2 regions of the Streptomyces sp. NPDC038135 genome follow, and region 2 is predicted to be linked to the other one. Evidence: riboswitches for the same ligand, from Rfam matches in the RefSeq annotation. Region 2 holds a riboswitch; the other holds the start of a gene.
The links. A riboswitch is a leader RNA that binds a small molecule or an ion and turns the genes downstream of it on or off. The one in region 2 is predicted to bind glycine.
Positions count from the first base shown of each region.

Region 1: another riboswitch for glycine. It lies ahead of gcvT (glycine cleavage system aminomethyltransferase GcvT); the one in region 2 lies ahead of gcvP (aminomethyl-transferring glycine dehydrogenase).

Region 1 covers NZ_JBVJXS010000011.1:31,255-41,990, forward strand. The annotation lists gene ACZ7JA_RS29285 (L-serine ammonia-lyase) at 1-1,139, opposite strand, end outside; gene glyA (serine hydroxymethyltransferase) at 1,221-2,498, opposite strand; gene gcvH (glycine cleavage system protein GcvH) at 2,513-2,890, opposite strand; gene gcvT (glycine cleavage system aminomethyltransferase GcvT) at 3,005-4,132, opposite strand; glycine riboswitch at 4,176-4,289, opposite strand; glycine riboswitch at 4,290-4,387, opposite strand; gene ACZ7JA_RS29305 (AAA family ATPase) at 4,565-5,242, shown strand; gene ACZ7JA_RS29310 (enhanced serine sensitivity protein SseB) at 5,308-6,102, shown strand; gene ACZ7JA_RS29315 (enhanced serine sensitivity protein SseB C-terminal domain-containing protein) at 6,325-7,110, shown strand; gene ACZ7JA_RS29320 (ABC transporter permease) at 7,460-8,458, shown strand; gene ACZ7JA_RS29325 (ABC transporter substrate-binding protein) at 8,518-10,266, shown strand; gene ACZ7JA_RS29330 (ABC transporter permease) at 10,339-10,736, shown strand, end outside.
Region 2 covers NZ_JBVJXS010000006.1:4,609-15,344, forward strand. The annotation lists gene ACZ7JA_RS17530 (small basic family protein) at 1-187, shown strand, start outside; gene ACZ7JA_RS17535 (DUF881 domain-containing protein) at 193-1,098, shown strand; gene ACZ7JA_RS17540 (FHA domain-containing protein) at 1,289-2,119, shown strand; gene ftsR (transcriptional regulator FtsR) at 2,158-2,892, shown strand; gene ACZ7JA_RS17550 (bifunctional nuclease family protein) at 2,979-3,452, shown strand; gene ACZ7JA_RS17555 (MerR family transcriptional regulator) at 3,719-4,402, shown strand; gene ACZ7JA_RS17560 (DNA polymerase IV) at 4,480-5,883, shown strand; gene ACZ7JA_RS17565 (PRC-barrel domain-containing protein) at 5,966-6,337, opposite strand; glycine riboswitch at 6,457-6,551, shown strand; gene gcvP (aminomethyl-transferring glycine dehydrogenase) at 6,726-9,611, shown strand; gene ACZ7JA_RS17575 (TOBE domain-containing protein) at 9,674-10,093, opposite strand; gene ACZ7JA_RS17580 (ABC transporter ATP-binding protein) at 10,122-10,736, opposite strand, start outside.

The sequences.
Region 1 (10,736 bases), on a different contig from region 2:
AGGCCCAGGTTGTGCTCCATGCCGATCTCGGCCGCGTTCTCCACCTGCTCGGGGCTGCCGCCGAGCACCTCGGCGAGGGCGCCCGCGGCCATGGAGCAGGCGGAGCCGACCTCGCCCTGGCAGCCGACCTCGGCGCCGGAGATGGAGGCGTTCTCCTTGAACAGCATGCCGATGGCGCCGGCGGCGAGCAGGAAGCGGACCACGCCGTCCTCGTCGGCGCCCGGCACGAAGTTGATGTAGTAGTGCAGGACCGCCGGGATGATGCCCGCCGCGCCGTTGGTCGGGGCGGTGACCACCCGGCCGCCGGCCGCGTTCTCCTCGTTCACCGCCATCGCGTAGAGCGTGATCCACTCCATCGCGTGCGCGAGCGGGTCGCCCTCGGCGCGGAGCTGGCGGGCCGAGACGGCCGCGCGCCGGCGCACCTTCAGACCGCCGGGCAGGATGCCCTCCCGGGTCATGCCCCGCTGGACGCACTCGCGCATGACCCGCCATATCTCCAGCAGGCCCGCGCGGATCTCCTCCTCGGTGCGCCAGGCCCGCTCGTTCTCCAGCATCAGCGAGGAGATCGACAGACCCGTCTCCCGGGTCAGGCGCAGCAGCTCGTCACCGGTGCGGAAGGGGTACTTCAGGACCGTGTCGTCCAGCACGATGCGGTCGGCGCCGACCGCGTCCTCGTCCACGACGAAGCCGCCGCCGACCGAGTAGTACGTCTTGGAGAGCAGCTCGGCGCCGACCGCGTCGTACGCCCACACCGTCATGCCGTTGGCGTGGTACGGCAGCGCCTTGCGGCGGTGCAGGACCAGGTCGTCGTCGAAGGAGAACGCGATCTCGTGCTCGCCGAGCAGCGAGATCCGGCCCGACCGCCTGATCGTCTCCACCCGCTCGTCGGCCGACTCGACGTCCACCGTGCGCGGCGAGGCGCCCTCCAGACCGAGCAGCACCGCCTTCGGGGTGCCGTGGCCGTGGCCGGTCGCGCCGAGCGAGCCGTACAGCTCGCAGCGCACCGCGGCGACGGAGCCCAGCAGGTCCTCGTTGCGCAGCCTGCGGGCGAACATGCGCGCCGCGCGCATCGGACCGACCGTGTGGGAGCTGGACGGGCCGATGCCGATCGAGAACAGGTCGAAGACCGAGATGGCCACGGAAACTCCTCAATACGGGGTGGTGCGGGTGCGGCACCGCGCACACGTTCCAGTGTGCGCGGTGCCCGGCGAAACAGGGACTTACTTGTTCAGACCCGGGTACAGCGGGTGCTTGTCGGCCAGGGCCTTCACCCGGGCCCTGAGCCCCTCCACGGCGGCGCCCTCGAACGGGGCGGACGCCTTGAGGGTCTCGGCGATCACGTCCGCGACCTCGGTGAAGTCCTCGGCCGTGAAGCCCCGGGTCGCCAGGGCCGGCGTACCGATGCGCAGGCCCGAGGTCACCATCGGGGGACGCGGGTCGTTCGGGACGGCGTTGCGGTTGACCGTGATGCCGACCTCGTGGAGGCGGTCCTCGGCCTGCTGCCCGTCCAGCTCGGACTCACGCAGGTCCACCAGGATCAGGTGCACGTCCGTGCCGCCGGACAGCACGTTGACGCCGGCCTCGCGGGCGTCGGCGGCGGTCAGCCGCGCGGCGAGGATGCGGGCGCCCTCCACCGTACGGCGCTGGCGCTCCTTGAACTCCTCCGAGGCGGCGACCTTGAAGGACACCGCCTTGGCCGCGATCACGTGCTCCAGGGGGCCGCCCTGGAAGCCCGGGAAGACGGACGAGTTCAGCTTCTTCGCGAAGGCCTTCTTCGCCAGGATGACGCCGCCGCGCGGGCCGCCGAGGGTCTTGTGGGTCGTGGAGGTGACCACGTCCGCGTACTCGACCGGGTTCGGGTGCAGACCCGCCGCGACCAGGCCCGCGAAGTGCGCCATGTCGACCCACAGGTACGCCTCGACCTCGTCGGCGATCCGGCGGAACTCGGCGAAGTCGAGCTGCCGCGGGTAGGCCGACCAGCCGGCGATGATCACCTTGGGGCGGTGCTCCTTGGCGAGCCGCTCGACCTCGGCCATGTCGACCAGGCCGGCCTCGTCCACGTGGTAGGCGACCACGTCGAACTGCTTGCCGGAGAAGTTCAGCCGCATTCCGTGGGTGAGGTGGCCGCCGTGCGCCAGGTCCAGGCCGAGGATGGTGTCACCGGGCTGGGCGAGGGCGAACAGCGCCGCCTGGTTCGCGGAGGCGCCGGAGTGGGGCTGGACGTTGGCGTACTCGGCGCCGAACAGCTCCTTGATCCGGTCGATGGCGATCTGCTCGGCGACGTCGACGTGCTCGCAGCCGCCGTAGTAGCGGCGGCCGGGGTAGCCCTCGGCGTACTTGTTGGTCAGCACCGAGCCCTGGGCCTCCATCACCGCGAGCGGCGCGAAGTTCTCCGAGGCGATCATCTCCAGCGTCGACTGCTGGCGGTTCAGCTCGGCGTCGACCGCGGCGGCGATCTCCGGGTCCAGTTCGTGCAGGGACGTGTTCAGGACAGTCATACGGCTACGACTCCTCAGCCGGCGTTCTGGGCGGTGTACTCGTCGGCGGAGAGCAGGTCGGCCGGCTCCTCGGTGACGCGTACCTTGAACAGCCAGCCGCCCTCGAAGGGGGCCGAGTTCACCAGCGACGGGTCGTTGACGACGTCCTCGTTGACCTCGGTGATCTCACCGGTGACCGGCGAGTACAGGTCCGAGACCGACTTGGTCGACTCCAGCTCGCCGCAGGTCTCACCCGCGGACACCGTGGAACCGACCTCGGGGAGCTGGGCGTAGACCACGTCGCCGAGCGCGTTGGCCGCGAACTCCGTGATGCCGACCGTCGAGACGCCGTCCTCGGCGGCCGACAGCCACTCGTGCTCCTTGCTGTAGCGCAGCTGCTGGGGGTTGCTCATGGCCTGAATTCTCCTGTACGCGCGGGAGTGCTGATGAATGGGGGACTGCCGGATCCGCTGCCGGGCAGCGGGATGTGCGCAGGGTCACGTCCGGGGACGGACCGCGCCCAGTGTCTACTTCTGGCGCTTGTAGAAGGGCAGCGCCACGACCTCGTACGGCTCGTGGCTGCCCCGGATGTCCACGCCGACGCCCTCGGCGCCCGGCGCCGCGTGCGCCGCGTCGACGTACGCCATCGCGATCGGCTTGCCCAGGGTGGGGGAGGGGGCGCCGGAGGTGACCTCGCCGATCACCTCGCCGCCCGCGACGACGGAGAACCCGGCCCGCGGCACCCGGCGGCCCTCGGCGACCAGGCCGACGAGCTTGCGCGGCGGGTTCTGCTCGGCCCTGGCGGCGGCCTCGGTGAGCGCCTCGCGGCCCACGAAGTCGCCCTCCTTCTCGAACTTCACCACCCGGCCCAGCCCGGCGTCGAAGGGCGTCAGGGAGGTGGTCAGCTCGTGCCCGTACAGCGGCATGCCCGCCTCCAGGCGCAGGGTGTCCCGGCAGGACAGGCCGCACGGCACCAGGCCGGCGCCCTCGCCCGCCTTGGTCAGCGCCTGCCACAGCTCCACCGCGTGCTCCGGCTTCACGAACAGCTCGAAGCCGTCCTCGCCGGTGTAGCCGGTGCGCGCGATCAGCGCGGGGACGCCGGCGACGGTGCCGGGCAGGCCCGCGTAGTACTTCAGGCCGTCCAGGTCGGCGTCGGTCAGCGACTTCAGGATGCCGGGGGACTCGGGGCCCTGGACCGCGAGCAGCGCGTAGGCGTCGCGGTCGTCGCGCACCTCGGCCTCGAAGCCCGCGGCGCGCCCGGTCAGCGCGTCCAGCACCACCTGGGCGTTGGAGGCGTTGGCGACGACCATGTACTCGTGCTCGGCCAGCCGGTAGACGATCAGGTCGTCCAGGATGCCGCCGTCGGCCTGGCAGATCATGGTGTAGCGGGCGCGGCCGACGCCGACGGAGGCGATGTTGCCCACCAGGGCGTAGTTCAGCAGGGCTGCCGCCTGCGGCCCGGTCACGGTGATCTCGCCCATGTGGGAGAGGTCGAAGAGGCCGGCCCGGGTCCGCACCGCGACGTGCTCGTCGCGCTCGGAGCCGTAGCGCAGCGGCATGTCCCAGCCGGCGAAGTCGGTCATCGTCGCGCCGAGCGAACGGTGCAGGGCGTCGAGCGCGGTGCGGCGCGCTGGAGTGGGTTCGGTACTGCTCATCGGTCGGTCGTCTCCCAGGGCAGGTATGACAGGCGAGGAACGTTCCTCCCCATCTGTCATCGGAACCTGAGAGGTTCGCCATGATCCTCACGAGGAGTGGTCACGGCTTGCACCTTGGGTGGAGCCACTGTCGCAGCGGCCCGCTTTTCAGATGTGCCTCGCCCGCGCGGTAACGGGGCCTGAGAGATTCAAGGGAGGGACTTGCTCCTTCGGCGTCCCAGCGGAGCTGGCTGGGAACTCTCCCGCGCGGATTCAAGCGGCCGGTATGCAGTTGGCGCGCACATCATTGCACGCCGCGCCCCGCCCCGTCAGGGCCCGCATCTGTAACCGAGCTGTGGCAGTACGCGTACCCAACCGCTGGACCGGCGCATTACCTTCTCTTTACATTCGATGGGCAAAGGGTTACCGAGCCCACAGGGGAGGACGATGACGGTGAACAGGACCACGGCCTACGCCGCCACCACCGGTCTCGCGATGCCGGAGCAGCCCTCCGCCCCGGCCCGCGAGCGCTGCGCCGGGCGGCCCGCCCCGGTCGTCCGCGACCTGCGCGAGCGCGCCGGGCGCAGCCCGCACGACCTGCTCTTCGGCCCCCGCGACCTGGTGGTGGTCACCGGGCTGCCCGGCAGTGGCAAGTCCACCCTGATGCACCGCGCGGTCCCCGGCCACCGCGTCGACTCCCAGGACGCCCGCGACCGCTGGGCCGCCCGCGTGCCCCGCTTCCTGCCCTACGCGCTGTACCGCCCCCTGGTCCGGCTCGCCCACTACGCCGCACTGCGCCGCGCCCTCGGCACCGGCGAGGGCGTCGTCGTCCACGACTGCGGCACGCAGGCCTGGGTGCGCGGCTGGCTGGTCCGCGCGGCCCGCCGCCGCGGCGGCACCCTGCACCTGCTGCTGCTCGACGTCACCGCGGAGACCGCCCGCGCGGGCCAGCGCGAGCGCGGCCGCGGCGTCTCCCGCTACGCCTTCCGCCGCCACCGCCGTACGGCGGCCCGCCTGCTGCGCGCGGTGGAGCGGGGGGAGCTGCCCGCCGGCTGCGGCTCGGCGGTGCTGCTGGACCGGGACGCCGCCGCGGTGCTGCGCCGCATCGGCTTCGCCGGCCGATCCGGCTGAGCGCCGTCACGGCCACCCGCTAGCCTTTCGGACCACAGCAGTGGTTCCCAGCAGGCGGCAGGCAGATGGACTTCTCGGCGGCGGACCTTCCCGCGGACTTCCCGGCACAGACGCACCCCCACCCGCACGGCGGTTGGCCCGGCAACGAACTGGAGGAGGTGCTCTCGGCCTCCCTCGGCATACCCGGCGCGGGCGGGCGGATCGCCGAGGTGCTGGGCCGCAGCCTGCTGTGGGTCCCGCTGCCCAACGGCGGCGGACCGCACAGCGGACCGCTGGACCTGCCCACGATGGAGATCGAGGGCCAGGTGTACGTCCCGGTCTTCAGCTCCGAGGAGCAGCTCCGCCTGGCGGCCGGCTCCCACATGTCCTTCACCGTCGCCCCGGCGGTGGAGTTCGCGCGCGGGCTGCCCCCGCAGGCCGGCATCCTCGTGAACCCCGACGGGGTGGTCGGCCTGCCGCTGCCGCCCGAGGCGGTGGCCGAACTGTGCCGCACCGGCCACACCCCGCTGGACGGCCCGGCCACCGGCGGCCGGGTCCGCCTCTTCGAGCCGGACTGGCAGGACGACCCGGTCGACTTCCTCGCCGCCGCCTCCGCCGAGTTCGCCGGCACCGGCGTGGTGGTCACGGCCCGCCGCTGCCTGGCCTCGGTGGAGACGGCCGACCCCGTGATGTTCGTGGGCGTCGAACTCTCCCAGTGGGAGGGCGACCTGCGGGCCCTTCCGCTGGAGGCCCTCGGCCGGGCCCTGGGCAAGGCGCCGGTCGGATGGCAGGTCAACCTCGTCCTTCTGGACGTCACGGACGACCCGGTGGCCACCTGGCTCAAGTCCCACGTCCGCCCCTTCTACCAGTACGGCCACTAGAAGGCGGCGCCGAGGAGGCACGGACCCGGGGGCGCGGGGCGGTGTCGGTCAGCGGCTCCGTCAGCGGCGAGACCGGCCGACCGGCCTCCGCCCACCCGCGCCCGCGCAGGAACCCGGGGCTCCGAGCCGATCGGCGCTTAAGCTGTCTCCGAACGCGGGGCACTGATTCGAGAAGGGCCGGTAAGACAGGTGAGCGCGAGCCACAGCGGCAGCGTCGAGCACATGCTGCGCCAGGTCACCCCCGGCCGCTACGACGCCTACGAGGCACTGCTGCGCGCCCTCGCCACTCCCTCCTCCGGCCAGATCTGGATGCTGCTGTGGCACGGCCAGGCCGGGTCCCCGGACGCCCAGTACGGGAACATGGAGGTCGACGGCCTCGGCTACGCCCCCTGCGTGACCTCCGCGCAGGAACTCTCGGCCAGCGGCTGGAACCGCTCGTACGAGGTGGTCGACGGGCTCGACGTGGCCCGCACCCTCTACCCCGACCACTACGGCCTCTGGCTCAACCCGCACGCCCCGGGCGGCGGCGTCGGCATCCCCTGGACGGACCTGCGCCGCATCGCCACCGGCCTCGACCGCCAGCCCGCCGGCCCGCTGCGGCTGTCGGAACCCGGCGTCGACGTCGCGCAGTTCTACGCCCTGCTCGCGCAGAACGCCCACCGCACCCCGGCCCTGCGCTCGCTGCGCCGCGCCTGGGTGCAGCCCACGCTCGGCGCGCCGTACCTCGCCATCGGCCTCGACGTGTACGACACCTCGCCCGCCTCCGTCGACTCGGTGCGCGCCATGATGCAGCAGTCCGTCGGCGCGGTCCCCGAGGGGCTGCCGGTGTCCACGGTCGCGATGACCGACGACTACGACCCGGTGGTGCTGTGGATGCGGGCCAACGCCCGCCCGTTCTACGATCGCGACGCGCACGCGGCCGTCCCCCAGCCGCAGCCGCAGACCCCGCCGCAGCCCCAGGCGCCGGCTCCCGGGTACGGCTACCCGCCGGTCCACGGGGGCTACTGAGCAACCGGGCCGGGTAGTCCGCCACTTGGACAGTGATGGAGAATTCGTGTCCGAGACGGACTTCTCCGCGCGTAGAAGAGCGATGTTTCGTCCGTTTCGAAACAAAACAGCTGTCTGCCCCAAGTGCCCCGCGTCCGGTGGCCGTTACCCACTGATCGGATAACGGAATCCCCTGGACTGCATCACGGTTGCGCATACTTTCCCCGTCAGCTCTGGCGGGTGATCGCAAAGAAGCTGAAGACTCGCGATTCAGACGTGAGGTCGAACCTCACGATCGAGGCAAGTCGACAAAGCCGCAAACCGCGGCAGGCGCAGGCCGGTCACCACCGGCGAGAGGGGTCGGGTCACTGTGACCGCACCGATCGAGACCACCGGGGCGGCAGCCGAGGCACAGCCGGAAGCTGTGCTCGAGGGTGCCGGTAAGGGGCGGATCGAGGGTCGTTCCCTTGGGCAGATCGCCTGGTCGAGATTCAAGAGGGACAAGGTCGCGGTGGCGGGCGCCGTCATCGTCGTCCTGCTGATCGCCCTGGCCGTCCTCTCCCGGCCCCTGCAGGCCCTGCTCGGCCTCGACCCCAACGCCTTCAACCAGGACCTGATCACCCCCGACACCTCGCTGCCCAAGGGCAGTTGGGGCGGCATGAGCGCCGACCACCCGCTCGGCGTGGACCCGAAGTTCGGCCGTGACATCGCCACCCGAGTCCTGGAGGGCTCCTGGGTGTCGCTGGTGGTCGCCTTCGGCGCCACGATCCTCTCCAACGTGATCGGCGCCATCATGGGCGTCATCGCGGGTTACTACGGCGGCCGAGTGGACAACATCATCAGCCGCCTGATGGACACCTTCCTCGCCTTCCCCCTCCTGCTGTTCGCCATCGCGATCTCCGCCACGCTCCAGGGCGGCGCGTTCGGCCTCAACGGGCTCCCGCTCCACCTGAGCGTGCTGATCTTCGTCATCGGCTTCTTCAACTGGCCCTACCTGGGCCGGATCGTGCGCGGCCAGACCCTCGCCCTGCGTGAGCGCGAGTTCGTGGACGCCTCCCGCGGCATGGGCGCCAAGGGCCCGTACATCCTGTTCCGGGAGCTGATGCCCAACCTGGTCGGCCCGATCATCGTCTACTCGACGCTGCTCATCCCGACCAACATCCTCTTCGAGGCGTCCCTGAGCTTCCTCGGTGTCGGCATCCAGCCCCCGCAGGCCTCCTGGGGCGGCATGCTCCGCGAAGCGGTCACCTACTACCAGGTCGATCCCCAGTTCATGATCGTGCCCGGTCTCGCCATCTTCGTGACCGTCCTGGCGTTCAATCTGCTGGGCGACGGTCTCCGCGACGCTCTCGACCCGCGCAGCCGCTGACGCCTGCGACCACCCGAGAGCCCGAAAAGTTTCCGACTATGGAGGGGAAAGCACCCATCATGCGAAGGTCAGCGCTGGCCGCTATCGCGGCCATCGGCTCCGCCAGCCTGCTCGTTGCAGGTTGCAGCAAGGCCGATGACAACAAGGACAACAACGGCTCGTCCGCCGGGGCCAACGCCGCGACCAAGGGTGTGGTCAACGCTTCCGACAAGAAGGGCGGCACGGTCACCTACGAACTGTCCGACGTGCCGGACTCCTTCGACCCCGGCAACACGTACTACGCGTACATGTACAACCTCAGCCGGCTCTACGCCCGCCCGCTGATGACGTTCCAGCCCGGCGCCGGCGAGAAGGGCAACACCCTCGTCCCGGACCTCGCCGCGAGCAAGGGCGTCCCGAGCGACGGCGGCAAGACCTGGACGTACAAGCTGCGTTCGGGCCTGAAGTACGAGGACGGCTCGCCGATCACCTCGAAGGACGTCAAGTACGCCGTCGAGCGCTCGAACTTCGCGCGTGACGTGCTCTCCCTCGGCCCGAACTACTTCCAGCAGTTCATGGCCAAGGGCGACAAGTACAAGGGCCCCTACAAGGACAAGAGCGGCAAGGGCCTGTCCTCCATCGAGACGCCGGACGACACCACCATCGTCTTCCACCTGAACCAGGCGTTCCAGGAGTTCGACTACCTCGTCGCCGCCCCGCAGACCGCGCCGGTGCCCCAGTCCAAGGACAAGGGCGTCGACTACGTCAAGCACATCGTGTCGTCGGGCTCGTACAAGTTCCAGAGCTACGAGGACGGCAAGCAGGCCGTGCTCGTGCGCAACGAGAACTGGGACGCGAAGACGGACCCGCTGCGCAAGCAGCTGCCGGAGAAGATCGTCGTCAAGCTGAAGGTCAACCCGGAGACCATCGACCAGGACGTCCTGGCCGGTGACGCGATCGACCTCGCCGGTGCCGGCGTCCAGGCCTCCACCCAGGCCAAGGTGCTCACCGACACGGCGAAGAAGGCCAACACGGACAACACCTACGGTGGCCGGCTCGTCTACATGGCGATCAACACCAAGGTGAAGCCGTTCGACAAGCCCGAGTGCCGCAAGGCCGTGCAGTACGCGATCGACAAGGTCTCGGTGCAGACCGCCGAGGGCGGCCCGATCCGCGGCGACATCGCCTCCACCGTGCTTCCCCCGGACATCCCGGGCTACGAGAAGTCGGACGTCTACGCGACCTCCGGCAACAAGGGCGACGCGGCCAAGGCCAAGGAGCAGCTGAAGGCCTGCGGCAAGTCGTCGATCAGCACCAACATCTCGGCCCGCTCGGACCGTCCGCAGGAGATCGACGCCGCCACGGCGATCATCAACTCGCTGAAGAAGGTCGGCATCAACGCCAGCCTGAAGCAGTACCCGTCCGGCAAGTACTTCACCGACTACGCCGGTGTGCCGAAGTTCACCGAGAAGCAGAACATCGGCCTGATCATGATGCAGTGGGGTGCCGACTGGCCCTCCGGCTACGGCTTCCTGCAGCAGATCCTGAACGGCAAGGCGATCAGCCAGTCCGGTAACACCAACCTGTCGCAGTACGACAGCAAGGACGTCAACTCCCTGCTGGGCAAGGCGATCGGCACCCAGGACGACGCCGAGCGCAACAGCCTGTACACGCAGATCGACAAGAAGACCATGGACGACGCCGTCCTGGTCCCGCTGACCTACTTCAAGGTCCTGCTGGCCCGCCCGCAGAACTACACCAACCTGGTTTCCACGGCGGCCTTCAGCGGTCAGTACGACTACCTCAACATCGGCGTCGCGTCGAAGTAGCAGCCCCGGAAGGCAGGTGAAGGCATTGGTGCCCGCGGGCTTCGCGGCCCGCGGGCACCAGCGCCGGTCCCCGTGATCTCGTACATCCTCCGCCGGACGTTCGCGGCAGTGATCCTGCTGCTGGTCGTCTCCGCGGTCACCTTCGCCATCTTCTTCCTGCTGCCACGGCTTGCCGGCCAGACAGCGGACCAGTTGGCGCAGCAGTACATCGGCAAGAGCCCGTCGAAGGCGGACATCGCCGCTGTCAAGCACAACCTCGGTCTGGACCAGCCCGTCTACGTCCAGTACTGGCACTTCATCAAGGGGATCGTGGCCGGCGCCACCTACGACCTCGGCCCCACCACGGTGCACTGCGACGCACCCTGCTTCGGTTACTCCTTCAAGAACCACCAGGCGGTGTGGCCGGAGCTCACCTCGCGCCTTCCGATCACCCTGTCGCTGGCCGTGGGCGCCGCCGTGCTGTGGCTGGT
Region 2 (10,736 bases):
CGGCATCTTCGACGACAAGGTCTTCGTGGTGTCGTTCCTGTCCAACGTGGTGGTGGCCGCGCTGATCGTCTTCCTGGGCGACAAGCTGGGCGTCGGCGCGCAGTTGTCCACCGGTGTCGTGGTCGTCCTCGGCATCCGCATCTTCTCCAACGCCGCGGCGATCCGGCGACACGTCTTCCGGGCTTGAGAGCGATGAGCAACCAGGACGAGCAGCCGGAGAACAGGCTGCGCAAGGAACTGCCCGACGAGGTCCCTGCCCCGGCCGCCCGGCCGGAGCGCACGCCGACCGGTCCGGAGCGGGCCCCCGTGGGCCCGGAGCGGACGCCCGACGGGCCGAGGACGCCCGCCGAGGGAGCCGGGAGCGCCGAACCCCCGCTCACCGGCCGCCAGCGGCTGATCAAGGGGGTGTGGCCGCCGCGCCTCACCCGGGCCCAACTCATCGTCGCCGTGCTGCTGTTCGGTCTCGGCTTCGGTCTGGCCGTGCAGGTGGCGTCGAACAGCGACAGCGACAGCGCGCTGCGCGGGGCACGTCAGGAAGACCTCGTTCGCATCCTCGATGAACTGGACGACCGTACTCAGCGTCTTGAGGACGAGAAGCAGGGACTCGACAAGCAGCGTCAGGAGCTGCAGAGCAGTTCCGACCAGGCGGCCGAGGCGCGCCGGCAGACGGCCGAGAAGGAGAAGCAACTCGGCATTCTGGCGGGCACCGTGGCGGCGCAGGGTCCCGGCATCACCATGACGATCGAGGACCCGAAGGGGACGGTCAAGGCGGACATGCTGCTCGACGCGATCCAGGAGCTGCGCGCGGCCGGCGCGGAGGCGATCCAGGTGAACGGCGTGCGCGTGATCGCGAGCACCTACTTCACGGACTCCGGCAAGAGCGTGAGCGTCGACGGGAACAAGATCAACGCACCGTATCGTTTCCAGGTCATCGGCAAGTCGCAGGATCTCGAACCGGCTCTGAACATTCCGGGAGGCGTGGTGCAGACTCTGGAGAAGGAGCAGGCCACGGTGACCGTCGAGCGGTCGGACAAGATCGTCGTGGACGCCTTGCGACAGGTGAAGCAGCCTGACTACGCTCGGTCGTCCTCCCAGTGAACCGGTGGTGCATGGGGGGCGTCCGGCAGGGGCATGAGGTTGCGGGGGGTCGGCGCACCGAAGAAGTGGCGCGTGGTGGAAACTGTCTGGTGGATACGGACGTTGTGAGGATGTCCGGGTCGACCGGTGTAGGCAATCAGGGTTCGTCCTGCCCCACGGGCGGGTCTGTTTCGGTCAAGGGGAATCGCCCGTGAAGTTGTTTGCGAAGTTGTTCGGCAAGAGCGCGCGAGAGGGCGGCGACAACGCGACCGCTCGTCATCGTGCCCAGCCTGACGCAGAGGGCCAGCGCCCGCTGTTCCGCGACCAGGTCGCTGGTCCGGGCGGTGACATTTCCGGAGGCCAGGGCGCGGCGTCTGTTGACCCTGCCCAGTCCGGCGGCATAGGTTTCGGGCAACCGTCACCCTCAAGTGCGGGTGGAGGGTTTGCCTCCGACCCCTATGCGCCCAACGCCCCCGCGGGGCAACCGCGGCAGGAGGATCCGTCCATGTCCGTCCTGGTGTGTACGAGGTGCGGTAACCGCAACGCGGAGAACGCCCGCTTCTGCTCCAACTGCGGTGCGCCGCTGCGGCCCGGTGTGGCGGCGGAGCGTCCCTCGGAGACCACGTCCACGATCTCCATCTCCGGCATCGAGGCCTACGACGCCGAAGTGACCGGGCAGACGCAGGTGCCGATGCTCTCGCCCGAGGCGCAGGCCGCGGTCGACGCGCTGCCGCTGGGCTCGGCGCTGCTGGTGGTGCGCCGGGGGCCGAACTCGGGCAGCCGCTTCCTGCTGGACAGCGACCTGACCACGGCCGGCCGGCACCCGCAGAGCGACATCTTCCTGGACGACGTCACGGTCTCCCGCCGGCACGTGGAGTTCCGGCGCTCCCCGGACGGCTCGTTCACGGTCGCCGACGTGGGCAGCCTGAACGGCACGTACGTCAACCGCGAGCGGATCGACCAGGTGCCTCTGTCGAACGGCGACGAGGTGCAGATCGGCAAGTACCGGCTGGTCTTCTACGCGAGCCGGCAGGGCATCTGACCCCTGGACTTCCGTCCGGGGGAACCCAGGGAAGGTCCATGCTGCACACACCGAGCGGCGGTGCCCGAAGCGGTACCGCCGCCACGGACGGGCTGATGAGCATCGGCGCGGTGCTGAACGCGCTGCGTGACGAGTTCCCCGACGTCACCATCTCCAAGATCCGCTTCCTGGAGGCAGAGGGGCTCGTCGAGCCGCGGCGGACGCCGTCGGGGTACCGCAAGTTCGGTCCCGGGGACGTCGAGCGCCTCGCGCACGTCCTGCGGATGCAGCGGGACCACTATCTGCCGCTCAAGGTGATCCGTGAGCACCTGGACGCCATGGAGCGCGGCGAGGCCGTGCAGCTGCCCGTGGTGGGGCGCCAGCGCACCGGGGACGACCCGCCGGAGCCGTCCGAGCGGCCCACGGTGGCCCGTGTCGGACGGGCCGAGCTGCTCGCGGCGGCCGGCATCGGCGAGGACGACCTCGCGGAGTGGCAGTCGTACGGGCTGATCGCTCCACTGGAGGACGGGGTGTACGACGCGGCGGCCGTCACCGTGGCCTCGCTCGTGGCCGAGCTGGGGCGGTTCGGGATCGAGCCGCGCCATCTGCGGGTGATGAAGGCAGCGGCCGACCGGGAGGCGGGCCTGGTGGACCAGGTGGTGGCCCCGCTGAAACGCCACCGCAACCCGCAGACCAGGGCTCACGCCGAGGCCCGCGCGAAGGAGCTGGCGGCGCTCACGACACGGCTGCACGCGGCGCTGGTGCAGAGTGCTCTCGGAGTGCGGCTGCCCTGAACGGCGGGGCGTCCCGCGCGGCCGGATCGGGCACCTGTTCCCGGCCCGACTACCCAAAGGTCCCGAGCACGGCCTAGGGTTGCTGTGTGAACGAGCTCGATGTCGTAGGTGTCCGGGTCGAAATGCCCTCCAACCAACCGATCGTGCTCCTGCGCGAAGTGGGGGGCGACCGTTACCTCCCCATCTGGATCGGGCCGGGGGAGGCCACGGCGATCGCCTTCGCCCAGCAGGGCATGGCCCCCGCGCGGCCGCTGACCCACGACCTGTTCAAGGACGTGCTGGAGGCCGTCGGCCAGGAGCTGACCGAAGTGCGCATCACGGATCTGCGTGAGGGCGTCTTCTACGCGGAGCTGGTCTTCGCCAGCGGGGTCGAGGTGAGCGCCCGTCCCTCCGACGCCATAGCGCTGGCCCTGCGCACCGGGACGCCGATCTACGGCAGCGACACGGTGCTGGACGACGCCGGCATCGCGATCCCGGACGAGCAGGAGGACGAGGTGGAGAAGTTCCGCGAGTTCCTCGACCAGATCTCGCCCGAGGACTTCGGCACCAGCAGCCAGTGAGGCGCGAGCGGTTCCGGGCCCCGCTAGCGGCTCTGTGCCCCGGGGCGGTGGCGCGGGTGGGTCGTGCAGTGTCGTGGCAATTGCCACCGGCCATCCAGAGCGTCACGCGGTCTTCCGCGAGAGCATTCGGCTAGCCTTTCCCCGCGGTGGGGCACGAGAAACCACTCTTAGGGTGATTATCACCCGGCGTGGCGAGTGTGGCGATCGTTGACGCACCCCTGGTGACTGCCTACCGTCGAGAGGGCAGTTCAAGGACGGAGGTCGGCGTGAGAACGAGCGGCGACGGTACGGCTGGGGGTGCCCCCGGACGCGGTTTCGGGGAGAGCGGTCCGTACTCTCCCCCGAGTTCCCAGCCGCGTTCCAGTGGGCAGTACGCATATCCCGGCGGCGCGGTCGACCACGCCCCACAGCGGCCGACGGCGGTGCCGGACGGCGGAGGGGTGGCGTCCATGGCGTCCGAGGAGATCGGCTACCGGGGTCCCACGGCATGTGCGGCCGCCGGCATCACATACCGGCAACTGGACTACTGGGCCCGCACCGGACTGGTCGAGCCGAGCGTGCGGCCCGCGTACGGTTCGGGCACGCAGCGCCTCTACAGCTTCCGGGACGTGGTCGTCCTCAAGATCGTGAAGCGGTTCCTCGACACCGGGGTCTCGCTGCAGAACATCCGCACGGCCGTGCAGCACCTCCGGGAGCGCGGGTTCCAGGACCTGGAGCGCATGACCCTCATGAGCGACGGCGCCACCGTCTACGAGTGCACCTCGCCGGACGAGGTGCACGCCCTGCTCCAGGGCGGCCAGGGCGTGTTCGGGATCGCCGTCGGCGTGGTCTGGCGGGACGTGGAGAGCGCGCTCTCCCAGCTGCACGGTGAGCGTGTCGACACGGGGGAGACCCTGGTCGGTCACAACCCGGCCGACGAGCTGGCGCGGCGCCGCAACCGGGCCGTCTGACCGCGCCCCGCTGATCCGCGCCGCACCGCGCGGGCCGTGCGCCCGCGTTGTCAGTGGTGTGGTGCAGCATCGGAGGTGTGAGAAACGCGCCCACGATCCTGCATCTCGACATGGATGCCTTCTACGCCTCCGTGGAGCAGGCGTCCAAGCCGAGCCTGCGGGGCAAGGCCGTGGTCGTGGGCGGGCTGGGACCGCGCGGGGTGGTGGCCACCGCCTCGTACGAGGCGCGGGTGTTCGGGGTGCACTCGGCGATGCCGATGGCCCAGGCGCGCCGGCTGGCGCCGAACGCCGCGTACCTGGTGCCCCGCTTCAATCTGTACCGGTCCGTGAGCGAGCAGGTGATGGCGCTGCTGCGGGAGCTGTCGCCGCTGGTGGAGCCGCTGAGCCTGGACGAGGCGTTCGTCGACCTCGAGGCCCGGGAGGCGGCCTGGGACGCGGACTCGGCGCGCCGGGTGGGGACGAAGCTGCGCTGCGACATACGGGCGGTCACCGGGCTCACCGGTTCGGTGGGGCTGGCCGCCTCCAAGATGCTCGCGAAGATCGCCTCGGAGGAGGCCAAGCCCGACGGACTCGTCCTCGTCGAACCCGGCACCGAGCGGGCGCTGCTCGGGCCGATGTCGGTGCGGATCCTGCCCGGGGTGGGACCGGCGACGGGGGACCACCTGCGGCGGGCCGGGATCACCACGGTCGAGGAGCTGGCCGAGGCCGGCGAGGACGAACTCGTACGGCTCCTCGGCAAGGCGCACGGGCACGCGCTGTACGCGATGGCGCTGGCGCGCGACGACCGGCCCGTGGTCGCCGAGCGGGAGGCCAAGTCGGTGTCGGTCGAGGACACCTACGACGTGGACATCCACGACCGGATGAGGGTCGGTCTCGAGGTGCGGCGGCTCGCCGACCGGTGCGTGGGCCGGCTGCGCGGTGCCGGGCTGTCGGGGCGGACCATCGTGCTGAAGGTCCGCCGGTACGACTTCTCGACGCTGACCCGGTCGGAGACGCTCCGAGGGCCCACGGACGACCCCGCCGTGATCCGGGAGGCGGCCGAGCGGCTGCTGGACTCCGTGGACACCACGGGCGGCGTGCGGCTGCTGGGGGTCGGCGTCACCGGGCTCGCCGACTACACCCAGGAGGACCTGTTCGCCCAGGCGGCGCAGCCGTCCGGGGAGGCGCGGTCGCCGGAGGAGGCCGTGACCGAGCCCGTGCCGGAGCGGCCGGAGCCCGGCGAGCGGCAGTGGCGCGCCGGGCAGGACGTGCGGCACGCCGAGCTGGGCCACGGCTGGGTGCAGGGCAGTGGCCTCGGCCGGGTGACCGTGCGCTTCGAGACGCCCCAGTCGGGGCCGGGGCGGGTGCGGACGTTCGGCGTCGGGGATCCCGCGCTGGAGCCGGCGGATCCGCTGCCGCTGGTGTCGGCCCCGGAGCCGTCGCCCGGGGTGCCGGACATGGGGCCGCCGAGCCTTTCGGGCGCTGTCGACGCCGATCCGTAGCGGGTTGCAGGGCCGACCGGGTGCCGGCGCCACCGTGGTGGGGTGCTCCGCCTTCCCCCGCGCGGTGGCCGACGGCGCGGGATCAGGGCTCCTCCGTGCCCGCCAGCTTGCCGAAGTCGTGGTCCGCGAGCGGGGAGGGCGCAGCCACGTCCAGGCCGTAGTGGTGGTAGAGCTGGAGTTCCTGTTCGGGGGAGAGGTGGCGGCCCACGCCGAAGTCGGGTGCGTCCTTGATGAGCGCGCGGTCGAAGGGGACCCGCAGGGCGCCCTCGACGATCTCGCTGGGCTCCAGGGGGACGAAGGCGTCCCGGGAGAACAGACCGGTGCGTATGGCGGCCCACTCCGGCACGCCGGTGGCGTCGTCGAGGTACACCTCGTCGATGGTGCCGATCTTGGTGCCGGTGCGGTCGAACGCCTTGCGGCCGATCAGGTTGCGCGGATCGATGTCGGTCTGCACGGTCCCTCTCCCTCCACGTGGTCGCAACTCATCCGTAAGCACTACGAAAGAGCACAATCAGGGAGGCGGCCACTCGAAGGCCCGGGCGTTGACCTCGCTGGTAGGCTGACAGCGGCTGCTGACCCCGTGCGGGAGAGTCCTCCGACCACCTCGGAGGCGCCGAAGGAGCAAATCCTCCCCGGAATCTCTCAGGCCCACGTACCGCACGGACGAGGTCACTCTGGAAAGCAGGGCGGATGTCGACGGCGTCCGCCCTCACCGACGGTGAAAGCCGGCGCCTTCGGGCCGCCGGTGAAGCTCTCAGGTCGAGATGACAGAGGGGGAGGCCGTCGGGGTATCCGTACCGGGGTGCCCCTCGAAGGTCGTGTCAGACCAGGAGGCCTCCGCAATGACCGCCCATCGCACCCCGCTCTCCGAGCTCGAAGCGGGCATCCCCTTCGAGCAGCGCCACATCGGGCCCGACCAGGAGGCGCGGGCCAAGATGCTCGCGCACGTCGGCTACGGCTCGCTCGACGAGCTGACCGCCGCCGCGGTCCCGGACGTGATCAAGAACGCCGACGCCCTGGACCTGCCGGGCGCCCGCACCGAGGCCGAGGTCCTCGCCGAGCTGCGCTCGCTCGCCGACCGCAACCAGGTCCTCGGCTCCATGATCGGCCTCGGCTACTACGGCACCTTCACCCCGCCGGTCGTCCTGCGCAACGTCATGGAGAACCCCGCCTGGTACACGGCCTACACGCCGTACCAGCCGGAGATCTCCCAGGGCCGGCTCGAGGCTCTGCTGAACTTCCAGACCATGGTCGCCGAGCTCACCGGGCTGCCGACGTCCGGCGCGTCCCTGCTGGACGAGGGCACGGCCGCCGCCGAGGCCATGGCGCTCTCCCGGCGCATGGGCAGGAACAAGAAGGGCCTGTTCCTGATCGACGCGGACGTCCTGCCGCAGACCGTCGCCGTGATCGAGACGCGCGCCGAGCCGACCGGCGTCGAGGTCGTCGTCGCCGACCTCTCCGACGGCATCCCGGCGGAGATCGCCGAGCGCGAGATCAACGGCGTGCTGCTCCAGTACCCGGGCGCCTCCGGCGCCGTCCGCGACATCAAGCCCGTCATCGACCAGGCGCACGGGCTGGGCGCCCTCGTCACCGTCGCGGCCGATCTGCTCGCGCTCACCCTGCTGACCTCGCCGGGCGAGCTGGGCGCCGACATCGCCATCGGCACCACCCAGCGCTTCGGCGTGCCGATGGGCTTCGGCGGGCCGCACGCCGGCTACATGGCGGTGCACGAGAAGTTCGCGCGCAGCCTGCCCGGCCGTCTCGTCGGCGTGTCCGTCGACGCCGACGGGCACAAGGCGTACCGCCTGGCGCTGCAGACCCGTGAGCAGCACATCCGCCGTGAGAAGGCCACCAGCAACATCTGCACCGCCCAGGTGCTGCTCGCCGTGATGGCCGGCATGTACGCCGTCTACCACGGCCCCGAGGGGCTGCGCACCATCGCCCGCCGCACCCACCGCTACGCCACGATCCTCGCCGAAGGCCTGAAGGCCGGCGGCGTCGAGATCGTGCACGGCGCCTACTTCGACACCCTCACCGCGCGCGTGCCCGGCAGGGCCGCCGAGGTCGTGGACGCGGCCCGGGCGGGCGGCGTCAATCTGCGTCTCGTCGACGCCGACCTGGTCTCCCTGGCCTGCGACGAGACCACCAACCGGGCCCAGGTGGAGGCCGTCTTCGCGGCCTTCGGCGTGGACGGCGACATCGAGGCGCTGGACGCGGCGGCCGGCGAGGCCCTGCCCGAGGCCCTGCTGCGCACCGACGACTACCTCACCCACCCGGTCTTCCACGAGCACCGCTCCGAGACCGCGATGCTGCGCTACCTGCGCCGGCTCGCCGACCGTGACTACGCGCTCGACCGCGGCATGATCCCGCTGGGCTCCTGCACCATGAAGCTCAACGCGACCACCGAGATGGAGCCGGTCACCTGGCCCGAGTTCGGGCAGCTGCACCCCTTCGCGCCCGCCGAGCAGGCCGAGGGCTACCTGACGCTCATCCGCGAGCTGGAGGACCGGCTCGCCGAGGTCACCGGCTACGACAAGGTCTCGCTGCAGCCGAACGCCGGATCGCAGGGCGAGCTGGCCGGTCTGCTGGCCGTGCGCGGCTACCACCGCGCCAACGGCGACGAGCAGCGCACCGTCTGCCTGATCCCCTCCTCCGCGCACGGCACCAACGCGGCCAGCGCCGTGATGGCCGGCATGAAGGTCGTCGTCGTCAAGACCGCCGAGGACGGCGAGATCGACGTCGCCGACCTGCGGGCAAAGATCGAGCAGCACCGCGACGAGCTGGCCGTGCTGATGATCACCTACCCGTCGACGCACGGTGTGTTCGAGGAGCACGTCGCCGACATCTGCGCCCAGGTCCACGACGCGGGCGGCCAGGTGTACGTCGACGGCGCCAACCTCAACGCGCTGGTCGGCCTCGCGAAGCCGGGTCACTTCGGCGGCGACGTCTCGCACCTGAACCTGCACAAGACGTTCTGCATCCCGCACGGCGGCGGCGGCCCCGGCGTCGGCCCGGTGGCGGTCCGCTCGCACCTGGCGCCGTACCTGCCGAACCACCCGCTGCAGCCGGCGGCCGGCCCCGAGACCGGTGTGGGCCCCGTCTCCGCCGCGCCGTGGGGCAGCGCGGGCATCCTGCCGATCTCGTGGGCGTACGTCCGCCTGATGGGCGGCGAGGGGCTCAAGCGCGCCACCCAGGTCGCCGTGCTCTCCGCCAACTACGTCGCCAAGCGCCTCGAGCCGCACTACCCGGTGCTCTACAACGGCCCCGGCGGCCTGGTCGCGCACGAGTGCATCATCGACCTGCGCCCGCTGACCAAGGCGACCGGCGTGAGCGTGGACGACGTCGCCAAGCGGCTCATCGACTACGGCTTCCACGCGCCGACCATGTCCTTCCCGGTGGCCGGCACGCTGATGATCGAGCCGACCGAGTCCGAGGACCTGGCGGAGCTGGACCGGTTCTGCGACGCGATGATCGCCATCCGCGCGGAGATCGAGAAGGTCGGCTCCGGAGCCTGGCCGGCGGAGGACAACCCGCTGCGCAACGCCCCGCACACCGCGCGGGCGCTCGGCGCGGACTGGGACCACGCCTACAGCCGCGAGGAGGCCGTCTTCCCGGGCGGTGTCTCGGTGGCGGACAAGTACTGGCCGCCGGTGCGCCGCATCGACCAGGCCTTCGGCGACCGCAACCTGGTGTGCTCCTGCCCGCCGCTGGACGCGTACGAGGACTGAGCGAGCCGTACGTGTGAGCCCCGCCCGTGGACCGGGCGGGGCTCCCGCGTCTCCACGCGCCCTCAGGCCGTGGCCAGCGACACCTCGGTCGCCTTGATCAGGGCGACCACGTCGGAGCCCACGAAGAGGCCGAGGTCCTCGGCCGCGTCCCTGGTGACCACCGCCGTCAGCTCGCCGCCCGCGACGGCGACCTTCGCGGAGGCCATGACCTCGCCCCTGGTGAGGCGGGTGAGCGCGCCGGGGAGCTGGTTGCGGATCGACAGGCCCTCGATCCTGCCGGTGGCCAGGGAGACCTCGGTCGACTTCACCAGGGCGCGGACGGCGGTGCCGGGGGCGAGGGCGAGTTGCTCGGCGGCGTCCCGGGTGATGGCGGCCGTCAGCTCCTGGCCGCCGTCGAGCCGCACCTTGACGATGGCCATGACCTCGCCAGGACGGACCTCGGTCACAGTGCCGGGGAGCTGGTTGCGGATGCTCAGAGTCATGAGCACCCACCGTAGAGCGCCCGCCCGGTCAGGCCGGGTATGCGTGGGTCTGCGTCGCCTTCACCGTCGCCCAGACCGACGCACCCGGGTGCAGGTCCAGCTCGGCGGCGGCGACGGTGGTGAGATCGGCGGCGAGGGGGAGCTCGCCGGTGAGGTCGGCGCGGATCTGGTCGCCGTGGGTCTCCAGGCCCGCGACCTCGCAGGCCCACAGGTTGCGGGCGCTGGCGCCCGAGGGCCGGTCCCTGAAGAGCGTGACGGCGGCCGGCGGGAAGGCCACGAAGACGGGGCCGGACAGGTCCTCCGTGGTGGTCACCGAGGGGCCGGCGTCCAGCCGTACCGCGTGCCCGCCGGCCTGCCCGCGGTAGAGGTTGAGGCCGACCAGCCGGGCGATGTAGTCGGTGCGCGGCCGGCGGGCGATCTCGCCGGGGGTGCCCTGCTGCACGACGTGTCCGTGCTCGACGACGACCAGCCGGTCCGCGAGCACCATGGCGTCCAGCGGGTCGTGCGTGACCAGCACGGCGACGGCCTCGAACTCGGCGAGGTGGCGACGGAGCTGGGCCCGGACGTCCAGGCGGGTGCGGGCGTCCAGCGCGGCGAGCGGTTCGTCCAGGAGCAGCAGCCTCGGCCGGGTGGCCAGGGCGCG